DNA from 2 places in the Streptomyces sp. NPDC034111 genome. Region 2 is predicted to be linked to the other one. Evidence: riboswitches for the same ligand, from Rfam matches in the RefSeq annotation. Region 2 holds a riboswitch; the other holds the start of a gene.
The links. Region 2 has a riboswitch for cobalamin ahead of ACZ55A_RS18815 (ribonucleoside-diphosphate reductase subunit alpha). Riboswitches for the same ligand answer to the same signal wherever they lie in the genome.
Positions count from the first base shown of each region.

Region 1 (3,201 bases), on a different contig from region 2:
CACCTGGCTGCTGCGGTCGCTGCCCGGCTTGAGCAGCACGGGGTTCATCAGCGCGGTCGGCTCGACGCGCGCCGCGGCGGCCTGCATCGCCTGGGCCCGCCCGATCTCCGCGCCCTCGCGGGTGACGAACGAATTGAGCGACATGTTCTGGGCCTTGAACGGCGCCACGCGTACGCCCTGCCGGGCCAGCCAGCGGCAGATCCCCGCCGTGACCACGCTCTTGCCGGCGTCGGACGTCGTTCCGGCCACCAGCAGGCCACCGCCGGCGCCCGCACCGGACGCCGGCCCCCTTTGCCCGTTGTCCCGCCCGTTCACCGGTGTCTCCTTCTGCTCCTGCGCCGTGCCGCGCCCACTGCCAGCCGCCCCGCCACGGTCGCCGCCAGCGCCAGCGCGCCGACCCGCCGTGAGAGCCGTACCGCCCGCTCGATGTCGTCCGCGACGGGCGGCCGTGCCGCGCCGTTGAGCACCGGGCGGTGTTCGACCCGCCCGCCGTACGCCAGCGTGCCGCCCAGCCGTACGCCCAGCGCGCCCGCGAACGATGCCTCCACCGGGCCCGCGTTGGGGCTCGGGTGCGCGGCGCCGTCCGCCCGCCAGGCCCGCAGCGCGCCGCGCCGGTCGGGGCCGGCGAGCACGGTCAGGGCGGCGGTCAGCCGGGAGCCGGGCCATCCGGCGAGGTCGTCGAGCCGTGCGGAGGCCCAGCCGAAGCGGCGGTAGCGGGGCGACTTGTGACCGACCATCGCGTCGAGGGTGTTGACCGCGCGGAACGCCACCAGGCCGGGCACCCCGCCGAGCGCGCCCCACACCAGGGCGCCGACCACGGCGTCCGAGGTGTTCTCGGCGACCGACTCCACCACCGCGCGGGCCATCTGCGGCCCGTCCAGCGCCTGCGGATCGCGCCCGCACAGATGCGGCAGCCGCTCCCGTGCCACGTCCAGATCGCCGACGGTGAGCGCCCCGCCGAGGGCGCGTGCCTCGCGTCCGAGCGAGGTGCCGCCCAGGACGGCCCAGACCGTCGCCGCGGTCAGCGCGGTGCGGGCGCCGTGGTGGTGCCGTAGGGCGCGCTGGAGTACGGCGGCAGCGGCGGCGGCGCCGCCCGCGCACAGCACGGCATGGGCCGCCCCGTATCCGCGGTGGTCGCGCCAGAGCCGGCGTTCGACGGCGGCGGCGGCCCGGCCGAACGCGGCCACCGGATGGCCGCGCCGTGGATCCGCCGCGATCAGGTCGCCGAGGAAGCCGAGGGCCGCGCCGCACGCATATCCCGCGTGTTCGCCGCGCATCGGGTCAGCCTGCCGTCAGGCCTCGAAGGAGCCCTGCGGCAGCGGGCAGTGGAGCTCTCGAACGGCGGCCGGGCATGGCGGTATGTCCTCACTCAGGGTCCGCGCCCTGGCTCGACGTGACGGCGACCAGAGTCTCCTGGCTCCCGGATCGGCGTGACCTCCGGCCTTCCAGCCCGTACGGGGTACGGGCCGTGGCCCTCGTCGGAGGAACGCTCCCCGGTGACAGTGGCGGGACCGCGCCGGATTCGCACCGGACTTCCTCTGCTGTCGCCGATTGGCCCGGGCAGTCCACCACGCCCCGCGAAGGCCCGTCAACTCACCCTTGACCTGCGGTGCTGTGCCGCGGCAGGCGCTGTGGCGGACGCCACAGGGTGGTTGTGGCGTCACACACGGTTGCCCGCGCCCCTGATCCCGCGTCACTATCTGGCGTACGGCGGCGAAGGGGCCGCCGGAAGGGGGCTGGGGGATGCCGGAGAGCACCGGGCGTCAGGAGATCCGTATCCGGGTCACGGGCACGAACAATCCGCAGCAGGACGTCGACGACCTCCGGGCGTGGCTGGAGCGTGAACCCTGGCTCGGCAGCAGGGAGCACTCCTGGGAGCACCGGCCACGGCCCGCCGAGGAGGCGGACGCCGCGGACGGTCCCGGCGCGGGCGATATGGCCGTGGGGGTGGACGATCTGATCCTGGTGATCGTGGGCGCGGCCGCCGCCGAGGTCACCAAGGGGCTGGGCATCGCGCTGCGGGAGTGGCTGCGGCGCCGTAAGGAGGAGCGCGCCGAGGGCGAGGTGCCCGCCGTCGACGTCGCCGCGGGCGGTGCGGTGCACCCGGTCGGCGAGCCCGGACGCCCCGATCCCGGCAGTCCCGCGCAGGAGAGCGGCAGCACCGGCGAGGACTGACCCGGATGTCCGAATACGACGCGCGGGGCAAGGTCAACCGGGCGCTGCTGATCGCTGTCCACGACTACGCCACGCTGACCGGTCTGCCCGCGGTGGAGGACAACCCCACGGAGCTGCGGCGTGCGCTGACCGCCACCGATCTGTTCACCGCCGGCGAGGTCACCCTGTGCCGTCCGCACGAGCCGTGGGAGCTGAGCCAGGCGCTCAAGGCCGCCGCGGACGAGGCGCGCGGTCTGCTGCTGGTGCACTTCTCCGGCCACGGCTGGGTCGGCAGTGACGGCGGCGATCTGCGGCTGATGGTCGGTGCGTCGGTGCCCCGGCAGAGCCACACCACCGTCTCCTGGCAGGACGTGGTGCTCTCCTGTCTCGACAGCGCCCGGGCCGAGCGCGTCGTCATCGTCCTGGAGTGCTGCTACGCGGGCAATGCGGGCGGAGCCTTCCACTCCCACCGCAAGCCGATGTCGCTGCTGATGGCCGCCCAGCCCAACCGCCGGATCTTCAGCGGTGCGGAGCCGGCCGGCGGCACCCTCTTCACCCGAGCCATGGTGCAGATCCTCGAACACGGCATCCCCGGAAGGCGGTTCGTCACCTTCGAGGACCTGGTACGGGAGCTGCGGGTACGGCTCGCCGGTGAGCGCACGCCGATGGGCGACGTATGGGAGCCCCGTTCGGCGAAGCAGAACACCGTCGACGATGTCGTGCTGTCCTTCGCCACCCCCGAGGTGCCGCTGCCCACCCCGCCGCGGATCCGCTTACGCCGCTGGTCCAACCAGCATCTGCGGCCCCGGCTGAAGCCGCTGCTCGCGCTCTGCGCCGTCCTCGCCCTCACCGCCACCGCACTGACCGTGCTGCCTCTGCTGCGGCCGCAGCCGCCCTGCCCGCCCGCCCTCGAACTGCGGCTGCTCACCGCCCCGGAGGCCGAACCGGCCCTGCGCCAGGCGGCGTTCGCCTATGAGATGTCCGAGCTCAACACCCGTCCGCTGCACGGCGAGAGCGATCTGCCCGCCGGCTGCCGGCGGGCCCAGA
Region 1 covers NZ_JBVIST010000001.1:64,901-68,101, reverse strand. Annotated here, with positions in the region: gene ACZ55A_RS00350 (cobyric acid synthase) at 1-315, opposite strand, end outside; gene ACZ55A_RS00345 (cobalamin biosynthesis protein) at 312-1,277, opposite strand; cobalamin riboswitch at 1,407-1,539, opposite strand; gene ACZ55A_RS00340 (hypothetical protein) at 1,744-2,175, shown strand; gene ACZ55A_RS00335 (caspase family protein) at 2,181-3,201, shown strand, end outside.
Region 1: another riboswitch for cobalamin. It lies ahead of ACZ55A_RS00345 (cobalamin biosynthesis protein); the one in region 2 lies ahead of ACZ55A_RS18815 (ribonucleoside-diphosphate reductase subunit alpha).

Region 2 (3,201 bases):
GTTGTGGGTACGGCGGGCCTCCTCACCGGTGTTGTCGCGCAGCTCCAGGAACTCCTCGATGTCCGCGTGCCAGGTCTCCAGGTACACACAGGCGGCGCCCTTGCGCCGGCCGCCCTGGTTCACGGCCGCGACCGAGGCGTCCAGCGTGCGCAGGAAGGGCACGATGCCGTTGGAGTGCCCGTTGGTGCCGCGGATCAGCGAACCGCGGGCGCGGATGCGGGAGTACGAGAGGCCGATGCCGCCGGCGTGCTTGGAGAGCCGGGCGACCTGGTGGTACCGGTCGTAGATCGAGTCCAGCTCGTCCAGCGGAGAGTCCAGCAGGTAGCAGGACGACATCTGGGGGTGGCGGGTACCGGAGTTGAAGAGGGTGGGGGAGGAGGGCAGGTACGACAGCGAGCTGGTCAGACGGTAGAGCTCGGCGACATCGGCCACGGCCCGCTCGGTGTGGTCCTCGGCCAGGCCGCAGGCCACCCGCAGCAGGAAGTGCTGGGGGGTCTCGATGACCTGACGGGTGGTGGGGTGGCGCAGCAGGTAGCGCGAGTGCAGCGTACGCAGTCCGAAGTACCCGAACCGGTCGTCGGCCCCGTCCGTGAGCGCCTGGTCGACCAGCGCGTCCAGCCGCCCGGCGTGCGTCCGTACGAACTCCGCGGTCTCATCGGCGATCAGCCCCTCGCGGTGGCCGACCTCGATGGAGGCGGAGAAGGCGACCGCCCCCTGTGCGGCCGCCTCCTCCGAGATCGAGAGGGTGAGCAGCCGCGCGGCGAGCTTGGAGTACTGCGGCTCGTCGCCGATCAGACCGGCCGCGGCCTCGATGGCCAGCGACCGCAGTTCGGCCTCGTCGGAGCCCGCGTGCCGGCCGCGCAGGGCGGCGGCGGCCACCTTGCCGGGGTCGGTCGCGGTCAGGTCCTCGGTCAGCTCGGTCAGGGTGCGCAGCAGCGCAACACCCGGACCGTCCTGTCCGTCCTCGCCCGGCCCGGCGGGGGTTCCAGGCGTGACCACGGCAGGCGGCACGACCTCGGCGTCTGACGCGGGCTCCGTTGGCGCGATGGTCACGTGATGCTCTCCCTCACTCGGCGGGGGCCAGGAGGGGGGCGACGGGCGCACGCGGGCATGCGGCACCCCATGACGATCAGGGGTGCGCGGGCACACCGCGCGGCGTCCACCGGCCCATCCCTCGGGGCCCGGACGTATCGACGTCCACACCCATGGCGGTGCGGACGTACCGTCGGCAGGTCCTCGGACTACACGGGCGCGCGAGAGGCCGTCATCAGGCCACCGGCGCGCTCCCACACCGTTGCGGGACAGTTCCGGATTCGCACCGGATTCCCCTGCGGCGACAGCGAGGACGAGCATACATGTGGTGGTGGCCCCTCAGGCGCACCCCCACATCTAGTGTGTCGAGAGTGATCACGCGGTGTCTGTCAGTGGCCTCGTCCCGCGCCTCCCGGCCCCGTGGGCCGCATGCGCGAAACCGAGCGGTCGAAGGACCGGGCGAACTGGCCCCGCCGGCACGCCAACGGGCCGCCGCACCCCCGAAGGGACGCGACGGCCCGTTGGTGAAGAGCGGCCGGTGGCTCAGTGACCGGCCGGCGACCCTGCCGTGGCCGGGGGCAGTTCGACGGTGACGCCCTTGTCGCCGGCGTCCGCGGTGTAGTCGGAGGGGCTGGTCTCGTCGGGGCCGTCGGGGGCCTTCATGGCCTTCAGGGCGAGGGTGAGGACCACCGTGACCACGACGTTCAGGACGAAGGCCGTCAGGCCGATGTAGCCGATCTCACCGATGCCGGGGATCTCCTTGCTGGAGCCGCCGAAGTGGGCCTGCGTCGGGCTGGCGACGCCGTAGGCGGCGAGGGTGCCGTAGAGCATGCCGGCCGCCCAGCCGGTCAGCAGCGCCCAGCGGTGGAACCAGCGGGTGAACAGGCCGCCGACCAGCGACGGCATGGTCTGGAGGATCCAGATGCCGCCCAGCAGCTGGAAGTTGATGGCGACGGTCTTGTCCATGGTGAGGACGAAGACCAGGGCGCCGACCTTGACCAGCAGGGAGACGAGCTTGGCGACCTTGTGCTCCTGCTCGGGCGTGGCGGCCGGCTTGAGGAAGTCCTTGTAGACGTTGCGGGTGAACAGGTTGGCCGCGGCGATCGACATGATGGCCGCGGGCACCAGCGCGCCGATGCCGATCGCGGCGAACGCCACACCCGAGAACCAGCTGGGGAACATGTCCTCGAACAGCTGCGGGATGGCCAGCTGCGGATTGCCCTGGATATCCGTACCGGCCGTGATCGCCATGAAGCCGAGCAGCGCCAGCAGACCCAGCATCAGGGAGTACAGCGGCAGGATCGTGGTGTTGCGGCGGATGACGTTGCGGCTGCGGGAGGACAGCGTGGCCGTGATGGAGTGCGGGTACATGAACAGGGCCAGCGCCGAGCCGAGGGCCAGCGTGGCGTACGCCCACTGGGCGTTGGGGCCGCTGGTGAGCTCGCCCCGCGGTTTGCCGGGCACGGGCCCGGGCTGGGCGAGCGCCTCGCCCGCCGCGTCGAAGATGTGCCCGAATCCGCCCAGCTTGATCGGGATGTAGATGATCGCCACGGCGATGACCAGGTAGATCAGGCCGTCCTTGACGAACGCGATGAGCGCGGGGGCACGCAGGCCGGAGGAGTACGTGTAGGCAGCCAGCACCGCGAAGGCGATCAGCAGCGGCAGGTCCTTGACGAACCAGTTGGTGTGTTCGCCGCCGCCGATGCCCATCACGTCCAGGACCGCCTGGATGCCGACCAGTTGGAGCGCGATGTACGGCATCGTGGCGAGGATGCCGGTCAGCGCCACGGCCAGCGACAGTCCCTTGGAGCCGAAGCGGCCGCGGACGAAGTCCGAGGTGGTGACGTAGCCGTGCTTGTGCGAGACCGACCACAGGCGCGGGAGGAAGGTGAAGATCAGCGGGTAGACGAGGATCGTGTACGGGACGGCGAAGAAGCCGGCGGCGCCCGCCGTGTAGATCGCCGCCGGGACGGCCACGAAGGTGTACGCGGTGTAGAGGTCACCGCCCAGCAGGAACCAGGTGATCCAGGTGCCGAAGCTGCGTCCGCCCAGGCCCCATTCGTCGAGGTTGGCGGACTCCTCGGCCTTGCGCCAGCGGGCGGCGAGGAAGCCCATGACCGTCACGGCCAGGAAGAAGAAGACGAAGACGGCGAGGGCCACGCCGTTGAC
Region 2 covers NZ_JBVIST010000007.1:131,594-134,794, forward strand. Annotated here, with positions in the region: gene ACZ55A_RS18815 (ribonucleoside-diphosphate reductase subunit alpha) at 1-1,053, opposite strand, end outside; cobalamin riboswitch at 1,211-1,357, opposite strand; gene mctP (monocarboxylate uptake permease MctP) at 1,576-3,201, opposite strand, start outside.